Regions from separate parts of the Brevibacillus jepli genome, predicted to be linked through region 2. Evidence: riboswitches for the same ligand, from Rfam matches in the RefSeq annotation. Region 2 holds a riboswitch; the other holds the start of a gene.
What was found. A riboswitch is a leader RNA that binds a small molecule or an ion and turns the genes downstream of it on or off. The one in region 2 is predicted to bind cyclic di-AMP.
Positions count from the first base shown of each region.

Region 1: it holds a riboswitch for cyclic di-AMP, as region 2 does, so the genes downstream of both, ehuB (ectoine/hydroxyectoine ABC transporter substrate-binding protein EhuB) here and AB1L17_RS14925 (CAP domain-containing protein) in region 2, are expected to answer to the same signal.

Region 1 covers NZ_JBFEFW010000002.1:47,529-52,262, reverse strand. The annotation lists gene AB1L17_RS02450 (heavy-metal-associated domain-containing protein) at 1-58, shown strand, start outside; partial or broken gene AB1L17_RS02445 (Na-translocating system protein MpsC family protein) at 577-816, shown strand; gene AB1L17_RS02440 (radical SAM protein) at 845-1,177, shown strand; partial or broken gene AB1L17_RS02435 (excinuclease ABC subunit UvrA) at 1,156-1,410, shown strand; cyclic di-AMP (ydaO/yuaA leader) riboswitch at 1,969-2,104, shown strand; gene ehuB (ectoine/hydroxyectoine ABC transporter substrate-binding protein EhuB) at 2,316-3,230, shown strand; gene ehuC (ectoine/hydroxyectoine ABC transporter permease subunit EhuC) at 3,245-3,886, shown strand; gene ehuD (ectoine/hydroxyectoine ABC transporter permease subunit EhuD) at 3,892-4,554, shown strand; gene ehuA (ectoine/hydroxyectoine ABC transporter ATP-binding protein EhuA) at 4,560-4,734, shown strand, end outside.
Region 2 covers NZ_JBFEFW010000012.1:80,446-85,179, forward strand. The annotation lists gene AB1L17_RS14910 (hypothetical protein) at 23-547, shown strand; gene AB1L17_RS14915 (cold-shock protein) at 721-924, opposite strand; gene AB1L17_RS14920 (rhodanese-like domain-containing protein) at 1,345-1,698, shown strand; cyclic di-AMP (ydaO/yuaA leader) riboswitch at 1,777-1,932, shown strand; gene AB1L17_RS14925 (CAP domain-containing protein) at 1,940-2,665, shown strand; gene AB1L17_RS14930 (hypothetical protein) at 2,730-2,885, opposite strand; gene AB1L17_RS14935 (homoserine dehydrogenase) at 2,986-3,996, opposite strand; gene def (peptide deformylase) at 4,034-4,552, opposite strand; gene AB1L17_RS14945 (aminotransferase class I/II-fold pyridoxal phosphate-dependent enzyme) at 4,732-4,734, shown strand, end outside.

The DNA.
Region 1 (4,734 bases), on a different contig from region 2:
CGATTTAGGATATGAAGTGGCTTTTGCTCATGACCCTTTTCATGCGGATATGAAATAAAATGGCATTTTGGAGGCTACGATCATGTCAAGAGTATGTGAAGTATGTGGACGGGTAGAAGAAAATACGTCTCTAGAACAGGAGATAGACACAACCTCCACGCAGCAGATGAGTATTTTGCATGTATGTGAAAGCTGTATAAAAGATCGACAGCATTCTCATTATTAATTCCTTCCATAAAAAAATGGGATTTTCATCTAGATCCGGTGGTATAATGTAGCCGTATCTCATCATCGATGGTTAGTAATGGCGAATTGCTTAATCATCCTGATCACACTCATATGTACGTTGGGACGGATAACGAGTATCATTGGATGCTTAGGAATTAGCCCACCATCAAACCATTTGTGCATGTTCATGTGTTCATGCCCAGGTTGTTTGATGGTGGGCTTTTATTATTTTCTTGGAGGTTGTAGAGGGTATGAAATAAATCAGCTTTGAACTAAATGGAGTGAAGCATGAAGCAGAGGAAAGAACCCCTCATAAGAGCAAATGGGAGAAGTAAAGGAGAACATCAAATGACGAAAAACCTCGAACATCAATTCAGCATGCTGGTTCGTGAGATTCGAAAAGAATACGTCGGAAACGGTCCAAAAGAAATCGTTACACGTTTTTGTGGTCCATGGGTGATCTGTGAGATGAAAGGGAACCTGACCAATGTAGAAAAATTTATGATTCTTTCCGAAGAAGGCAGACGAATGGTTCACGATGCGCGAACGAAGCTCGTGAAGAACATTTACAACGACCCTGCGGTAGTAGCAAGCATTTGGTCGTGTCCATGACTACCTGCGCATTTCAGTAACGGATCGAAGCAACTTGCGGTGTGTGTACTGCATGCCCGCTGATGGAATGGAATTTGAACCTGATGAAAATATCCTGTCTTTGGACGAAATCACCGAGGTTGTGAGGGTTTTGGCTGAAATGGGGGTCAAAAGGCTTCGATTGACAGCGGATGGCAACATAAAGCCATGCTTATATTGGTCGGATGAGTTTATCGTTCGTAAATGCATTGGAGATGATGAAGCGGTACGCGAGATCTTTTTCCGAGCATTGAGTATCAAACCAAGGAATCACGAAATGGCCAAAGCATTCGTTAATCGCAACGCGTCAAGATGGTGAAACATCTGAGCGGTAGCCTGGTGGATGTTACTTACATTTTCGATGAGCCTAGCGTTGGTTTGCATCCCCGTGATGTACACCGATTAAATGAATTGCTTCAGAAGCTGCGCGACAATGGTAATACCGTCATTGTCGTCGAGCATGATGCCGATGTGATCAAGGTGGCTGATCATATTGTCGACGTCGGGCCTCAAGCTGGCAGCAACGGCGGTCAGGTGGTCTTAGAGGGCACACCTTTGCAGATCATCCATGTGGAGCAGTCGATTCCACTTCATGGACACTCTATGGCCCATCATGTGATCTGTTTTTACATTTGTCGGCTGTATCTGAATTTGGCTATCCCTTTCCTTTTTGAAGTCATGGGTCGAAATAACGTTCACAAGCAGTGAACTGGAGCCGAATGAACCTCCAGTGAAAAAGCCGAACGGACAACCGGTTATCATGTACATTTCAAATCAGTAAGTCATTCATATATAAATGCGTCGGGAGTCTTTCCGAGTAAGCATCAGGGGACTCTGGAGAAAAATAAAGAGGAGGAAGGAAGGTGCCGTTTGTTCACCTATCATTTATACATCTGACGAATCTGATCATGTTTAATGTGAATAGACGAGGCAGAATATGGAAGGATATCTTTGGATACGACTGGTAATCATGGGGTCACTTCATCTGAGCGGGATAGAGGGCTGAAAATACGGGATTTTGCGGGGTGAGTATCTAAATTCAGTTATGTTACCATAACCCCCAAGTTAACCATAATGATTCGTGAAAGGAGAACAAGAAACCAACCTCCAACCAAATAAGGGCCTAGTTCCGCTCATGGCGGAAGCGGGGGAACCATCTAACAGGGGTTAATTCTGTTCAAGCAGAAGGGATGCAAAACTGCCATCCTACCCGTCAGCTAACCTCGTCGGCTAAAGCAGAGTCATTTTACATCAGTTGCATGTCATCTTTTTATGCAAGTATCGGGCGCCCATGTCCTTTGAGGAGATGGCTAGCTTGTCCCGTGATATTTGGCATGCTCATTTTAGAGAAATCAGTCGGCGCATTTTGCTTTTCCGTCAGGGATGGCCCTCCTGAAGCGGAAGCGATGTGCCGACTTTTTTTCTACTATTTTTCATGAAAGTGAGGGGCAATAGGAATGACCAAGAGAAGCATAACGAGATGGGGAGGCATGGCGATCCTGACGTGTGTCTTGCTGTTGGGAGGATGCGGCTCGGGAACACAGGATACCCAGCCAGCAGCAAGCGGGAATCCCGCTGAATCTAGCCAGGATACACTGGAAAAGGCCAAGAGCCAGGGGGTTGTCACTGTAGGCTTCGCCAATGAAAAGCCGTTCGCCTATGCCACGCCAGATGGAAAGCTGACAGGAGAAGCGGTCGAGGTGGCGCGAGTGATCCTGAAACGGATGGGAATCAATGAAATGAATGGAGTGCTTACTGAATTCGGCTCCCTGATTCCCGGACTGAAGGCGAAGCGCTTTGACATCATTACAGCAGGGATGTACATCACTCCCAAACGGGCACAAGAGGTTGCGTTTGCCAATCCTGAATACAGCATCGGGGAAGCTCTCGCAGTGAAAAAGGGCAATCCGCTCCGCCTCAAAAGCTATCAAGACATTGCAGCTAATCCCCAGGCAAAAGTAGCGGTGATGAGCGGCGGCATCGAAACGGAGTATCTGGAAAAATCAGGAGTGAAAAAGGAGCAAATGGTGCTTGTTCCTGATCAACCTTCTGCCGTTGCTGCTCTACAAGCAGGTAGAGCGGATGCGATTACGATGACAGGTCCTTCCCTGCAATCCGTGCTAGATAGCGCCAAAGACGACCAGCTGGAGCGCGTGATGGATTTTGTCCAACCGGAAATAGACGGGAAAAGCGTACGCGGCTATGGAGCAGCGGCCTTCCGCAAAGAGGATGAAGCGTTCGTGAAAGCCTACAATGCGGAGCTGCAAAAGCTGAAAGAATCAGGGGAACTGTTGGAAATTTTGAAGCCTTTCGGTTTTACTGAGCAGGAGCTGCCGGGTGATATGACAGCGAATGAGCTTTCGCAGCCGTAGTGGAGGGTGAAGCTATGAGTGATCTACTGCCATTTTTGGCAAAAGGAGCTGGAACCACTCTCCAGGTGACAGCCTTGTCGGTGCTTGTCGCTCTGTTTGTCGCATTTGTGGCAGGGTTTGGACGTCTCAGCCGATGGAGCGGCATTCGTATTGCGAGCACGGTTTATGTGGAGTTGTTTCGCGGGACCTCTCTTTTGGTGCAGTTGTTTTGGTTGTTTTACGCTCTGCCACTGTTGGGGATCGAGCTGCCGCCTCTGGCTGCGGGAGTCATTGCGCTGGGGTTCAACTACGGCGCTTATGGATCAGAGGTTGTGCGCAGCTCCATTCAGGCGATTCCAAAAGGACAGACCGAAGCGGCGATTGCCTTGAATTTGACAGCTTGGCAACGAATGAAGCTGGTCATCTTGCCGCAAGCCTTCGTCATGATGCTTCCTGCATTCGGAAATCTGTTGATTGAACTTTTGAAGGGAACATCCCTGATTTCATTGATTACCCTTGCGGATTTGACGTTCCAGGGCATGATTTTGCGTACAACTGACTCGTCCAGAACATTTGAAATATTCTTTTTGATCTTGGTCATGTACTTTCTCATGGCGTATCCACTGACACTTGCGATGCGGTGGCTTGAAAGGCGTTTTCATGCAGGGAGGGTGTAAGGAAAATGTGGAGCTGGTCTTTTACGTGGAGTATTCTTCCTGCAATTTTGCAAGCGATCCAAACGACGATTGCGGCGACGCTGGCCGGTTTTGTCCTGGCCTTGGTCGGGGGCTTGGTTCTTGCCTTTGGGCGCAGGTCGAAAAGGCGCGTGCTCTGCTGGTCTTCAGCGGCATTCATCGAATTTGTGCGCAGCACGCCGCTTCTCGTGCAGCTGTACTTTCTCTTTTACGGGCTACCGGCGATTGGCATCTCGCTTGGTCCCCTAACCTCTGGTGTTCTTGGTTTGGGTATTCATTACAGCTGCTATTTGTCGGAGGTATACCGATCCGGCATTGATGCGGTCCCCCGCGGACAATGGGAAGCAGCACGGGCGCTGAATTTTTCTATGGGGCAGACATGGCTGCGCATCATTTTACCCCAAGCGATCCGTCCGGTGGTGCCAGTGCTGGGCAACTATTTGATCGTCATGTTCAAGGAAACGCCTATCCTGTCAGCGATTACCTTGGTGGAGATGCTGGCGACAGCCAAGATCATCGGTGCCGAATCGTTCCGTTATCTGGAGGCGTTCACGGTAGTGGGACTTCTGTTCCTGGTGCTTAGCTATGTTTCCTCCCTTTTGATCAAAAAATGGGAGCTGTCATGGAACAAACAGTACATGCAGAGGTGATCGACATGAAAACAGGCATACAGACGGAACCGGTCGTTCGTTACCGAAATGTGAGCAAAGCTTATGGCGACCTGCAAATTTTAAATGGGATTGACCTAGATATTCATCCCGGGGAGAAGATTGCGGTCATTGGCCCGAGCGGTTCCGGCAAAACGACGCTCGCCCGCATATTGATGACGC
Region 2 (4,734 bases):
TATACAAATTGGAGTGATCAGGATGACAGAAAAGGAATACGAAGAGCATCACAACCGTAACAAACATCACGAGGATCACAAGGATGATCACGAGGACCACAAAGATCACAAAGATCACGAGGATCACGAACGTCACGAACATCGCAAGCACCGCAAACATCACAGAGAAACACTTGTGAGAACAACAGGTATTTTGCAAAACAATCTCAATGTTGCGCTCACAGCTCACCTTGACATCGTAAATCTAAACAACCGAGATGTGGAAGTGCGTGTACAAGTATTAAACTGGGGTAATGCTGTTACTCAGACAAATCCAGTCAGTACATTAGTTGACGTTACAACAGTTCTTCCAGCAAACACTCGGACTGTATTTAATGCAGCGATTCCTGCTTCCTTCCATTATGAAGTACGCCTAACTGTAGCTCGCAACAATGAAAACGTTCTGCTCACCACATACGGCCGTACCTCCATTGGTGGCGGACAAGTGAATGGCCTTACTGTGCTCGATAGCCAATTTAAGACGATTGAAATCGATACTTGCCTCTAACGTGTTAGCAAAATGGAAATAAGGAATTATGGTGGGGCGCCATAGTTCCTTATTTTTTACCTTTCATTGAACAACTAGAACATCCGCTGACTTCCTCATACCTAGTCAGCGACATCATTATGTAACCAAACAAAAAAACTGCCCGCTAAAGGACAGTTTTTTTATAAGGAGACTTACAGTTTTACTACGTTCTCAGCTTGTGGACCACGGTTACCTTGAACGATGTTGAATTGAACTTTTTGACCTTCGTCCAAAGTTTTGAAACCGTCACCTTGGATTGCGCTGAAGTGTACGAATACATCGTCTCCGCCTTCTACTTGAATGAAACCGAAACCTTTTTCTGCGTTAAACCATTTTACTGTTCCGTTCGTTTGCATTTAAAAAAACCTCCAAAAATTCAATTTGAATATGCTAGTCATATTTACCGAAGCAAATAAAGCTCACATATCATGAAGAAATACCAGATCATCTATATGATACGCCTTCATGATATGTGAAAATTATTTACTCCGATTATCATAGGACGGAACTGCAAAACTAAAAACTAAACCTTTTGAAAACCTAAAACAATGAAAGCCCTTCCTCTCTTCCATCCTTGCGGCTCCGATGACCGCGCCAGTGTGAATCGGGGATTCAAAAATGTTATCCATCAGCATACAAATACACCTCGATGAATGTTAGGTATCAATTTTTCAAGTAGCAAGTTCATTCTACCATGGTTGTCCAATAAAATCAACCGTTCATCCTTATTCTGGTCATTGCGGTACTCTGTTACAATAGGACTGGGAGGGATTTCATTGCAAAATCATCACACACTAACAAAGATTCAATTATCTCAAATGCTTCAACAAAAAACGCCCGTTCTTTTAATAGACGTACGCGACGCAGAAAAATTTATGGCCGGCAGTCTTTTTAGCGAAAACGCACCAACTCGAAACATTCCCTATCTTCTAATGAAAGAACAGGACAAGCCGCTCGATGAGGAAACAGAAAAGCTGGTTCGGAATGTACAGATCGTCACCTTATGTACAACTGGAAATAAAGCGCAAAAGGCTGCTGCTCTTCTTCGTGAGCATGGTTTTACAGCAAATGCATTGGAAGGCGGCTTGACCGCTTGGAACGAACAATCAAACGAAGGGCAAAAAGCCTAATTTATCAACCATTCTAGCTATTTGCCATATATTACTCCTTTATTTCGATTGGGATTGTCTGATATCGTTGTTCATGCCAAACGAAATAAGCCGAGACTTCCTGCTTGACAGGAGGTGCGGGGGACTTTTTTGTGGATGAGCAGTTCCACATTGGGGTGAATCGCCAATTGGCGTAGGGTTGTTTCCTCAATCCGAATCCGACAACTAACCTCGTAGGCAAAAAAAAGGAGAGATTTGTTAAATGAAACGTTTTGGTTCTGTTACAATCGCGATGACTCTTGGTTTGGGCTTGGCTCTAACGGGCTTTGCTACTTCCGCTTCAGCTGCTTCTAATTGCCCTGTACCTGGCGGACAATTCCAATATATGATGCCACAATTCCAAAAAGCTCCAAATGCTCAACAATTTTGGAACTTCTATCCACAAAAGCAAGGCTATATGCCTGGACAACCAATGCCAGTACAGCCACAGCAGCCTAAGCAACAACCTGTGAAGCCAGTACAACCGACTCCAGTGCAACCAGCTCCAGCTCAGCAAGCACCAGTGCAGCCAGCACCTGTTCAACCTGCTGCTCCAGCAAATCAAGCGGATCAAGCACAAACTGGTGATTTTGCAAAGCAAGTCGCGGATTTGGTGAACCAAGAACGTGCAAAAGCAGGTCTCAAGCCTGTTCAATTGGATGCAGCACTGTCCAAAGTAGCTTTGGCAAAAGCACAAGATATGTCTAGCAACAACTACTTTGATCACAACAGCCCAACGTACGGTTCTCCATTTGACATGATGAAGCAGTTTGGCATTCAGTATCAAACTGCAGGTGAGAATATTGCCATGGGTCAACGCAGTCCACAAGAAGTGATGACACAATGGATGAACAGTGAAGGCCACCGCCAAAATATTATGAACCCTGCGTTCACTAAGATTGGTGTAGGCGTCACGAACGGTTACTGGGTACAAGAATTTATCGGATAGATCGCAAATGAATATACGAAAAGCCGGTGTCTCGTCATGAGACCCGGCTTTTTTCGTGTAGGCGCTATTCCTGCTGCTCATTAGCCGCCTGTTTATTGGGGGAACAACAACAGCTTTCCTGCTCATTTACCAGCGCAACGTCTTTTTGATGCATTTTTTGCTTGGTTGGGTAAGCAGATACTTGCTGCAGCTCGGCATTGACATCAGACGATCGATTCATCCGTATGGCCCCCTCGCCGTTTTTTGTGGTGCACACCTAGTATGCACGCCGTTGTAAACGACTCATTCCTAAGGAACGCTGGAAGCACATGCGAACCTGACTATTTGCTAATAATATGCTCAAGGTCTTTTAACGCAGCAGCTGCCGCAGCGACAGGATCTGATTTCCCACCGACGACCAATAAATCCCCCATGACATCTGTTTCTACACGAATGGCTTTCGTCGTACCTGATACAGCCGCAAATGGATGCATAGCATCAAGTGCAAGTAGCTCAACTGCTACAGAAAGTGATCCTTGCGCGTCCTTTTGGATCGTTCCGATCAGCTTTGGTATCTTCTTCTGCTGTTTCCATGCCTCTATTTGTGTTGGTGTTACTTCGCGAATACTCGTGCGATCGATATCAGACAGCTTGCATTGCGCATCAAAAGCGGCGTTGGCAAGGATCGTGAGCTTAGAAGCTGTATCCCAACCATCTATATCGTAAGAAGGATCAGGCTCAGCGATTCCCATTTTCTGAGCGAGCTGGACTGCTTCCGTGCAGGTGAGTCCTTCGTCCATCATTTTCGTGAGAACGAAGTTGGTCGTCCCTGTAAATATGCCTTCGACTCTCTTCACTTCACATCCTGCCAGGTTATATCGCAAAAGATCGATGGTCGGCAGGGCTGCTGCTGTGGCCCCACTGATTTTTAACTCGACGCCTTGTTTTTTAGCCAAATCGGCTAAACCCGCATAATCAACGACGAGTGCCCCTTTTGAAATGGCAATGGCATGGATGGCATTTTTCAAAGCATATCGAATGAAAGTGAGACCGGGCCCGCCATCTTTCATGGATGGACCAGCCTCAATAAGTACATCTGCTTGTACCGACTTCATAAAATCAAGCGAGTCCCACGATGGGTCCACTGCTTGTATTGCTTGCGCATAGTCTTCCCATTTTCGTGAATCAATTCCGTTCTCATCGTATAGACCAGAAGAAGAACGAACAACACCCACGAGTCTGACATCAGCCTGATACAGATTGCGGTACCTCTCCCTTCGCTGCTCCAACAGTTTTGCTACCTGTTGTCCTACGGTTCCAAAGCCTGTCAACATAATATTCCAACGCTTCATCGGTCAATCTCCTTGGTGTTTATGCATATTCATTTCGTTATCTTCTTCTGCGGTCAAACAACATACGATGAAGATCCTGAAGGCTTACTTTCTTTCCTGTTTTTGCCGAGAAGAGCTCTTTCACATGATCAATAAACAAAATACCTTCTAAATGGTCCAGCTCGTGCTGAATGCACCGGGCAAGGAAGTCGTCGGCTTCGATCGTGATCGTTTCTCCTTGGCGGTTTAACGTCTGAACTTTGACATAATTCGCCCTGCGTACAATTCCAAAAACACCCGGGATCGAAAGACATGCTTCTTGACCTACCTGCTCCCCTGATTTTTCAAGCAGCACAGGATTGATCAGTTCAACCAAGCCGCTACCGCAATCCATGACCACCAGGCGCTTCGGTATGCCAATTTGAATAGCGGACAAGCCAGCACGACCTTTCCCTGCATAAATGGTTTGGGCCATATCATCCAATATCTTCTCGACTTGCGGCGTAATGGCTGATACTTTTTTCGAAGTTTCACGCAAGATAGGGTCACCCAGGCGAACAATAATGCGCTCTGCCATCTCTATCTCCCTCCCGCAACTCCTCTGTTTTCGATTTCACGGTAGCAAATGAAGTCTTCGTTTGTCAAAAGGAACCTTGAAAAATCTGAAATATCCCATTGGGCAAGGGTGACAAATGCATGTAGATACGCTATCTTTATTGGTAAAGATAGATGTTTGAAATGAAGAGGGAGGCTACCATG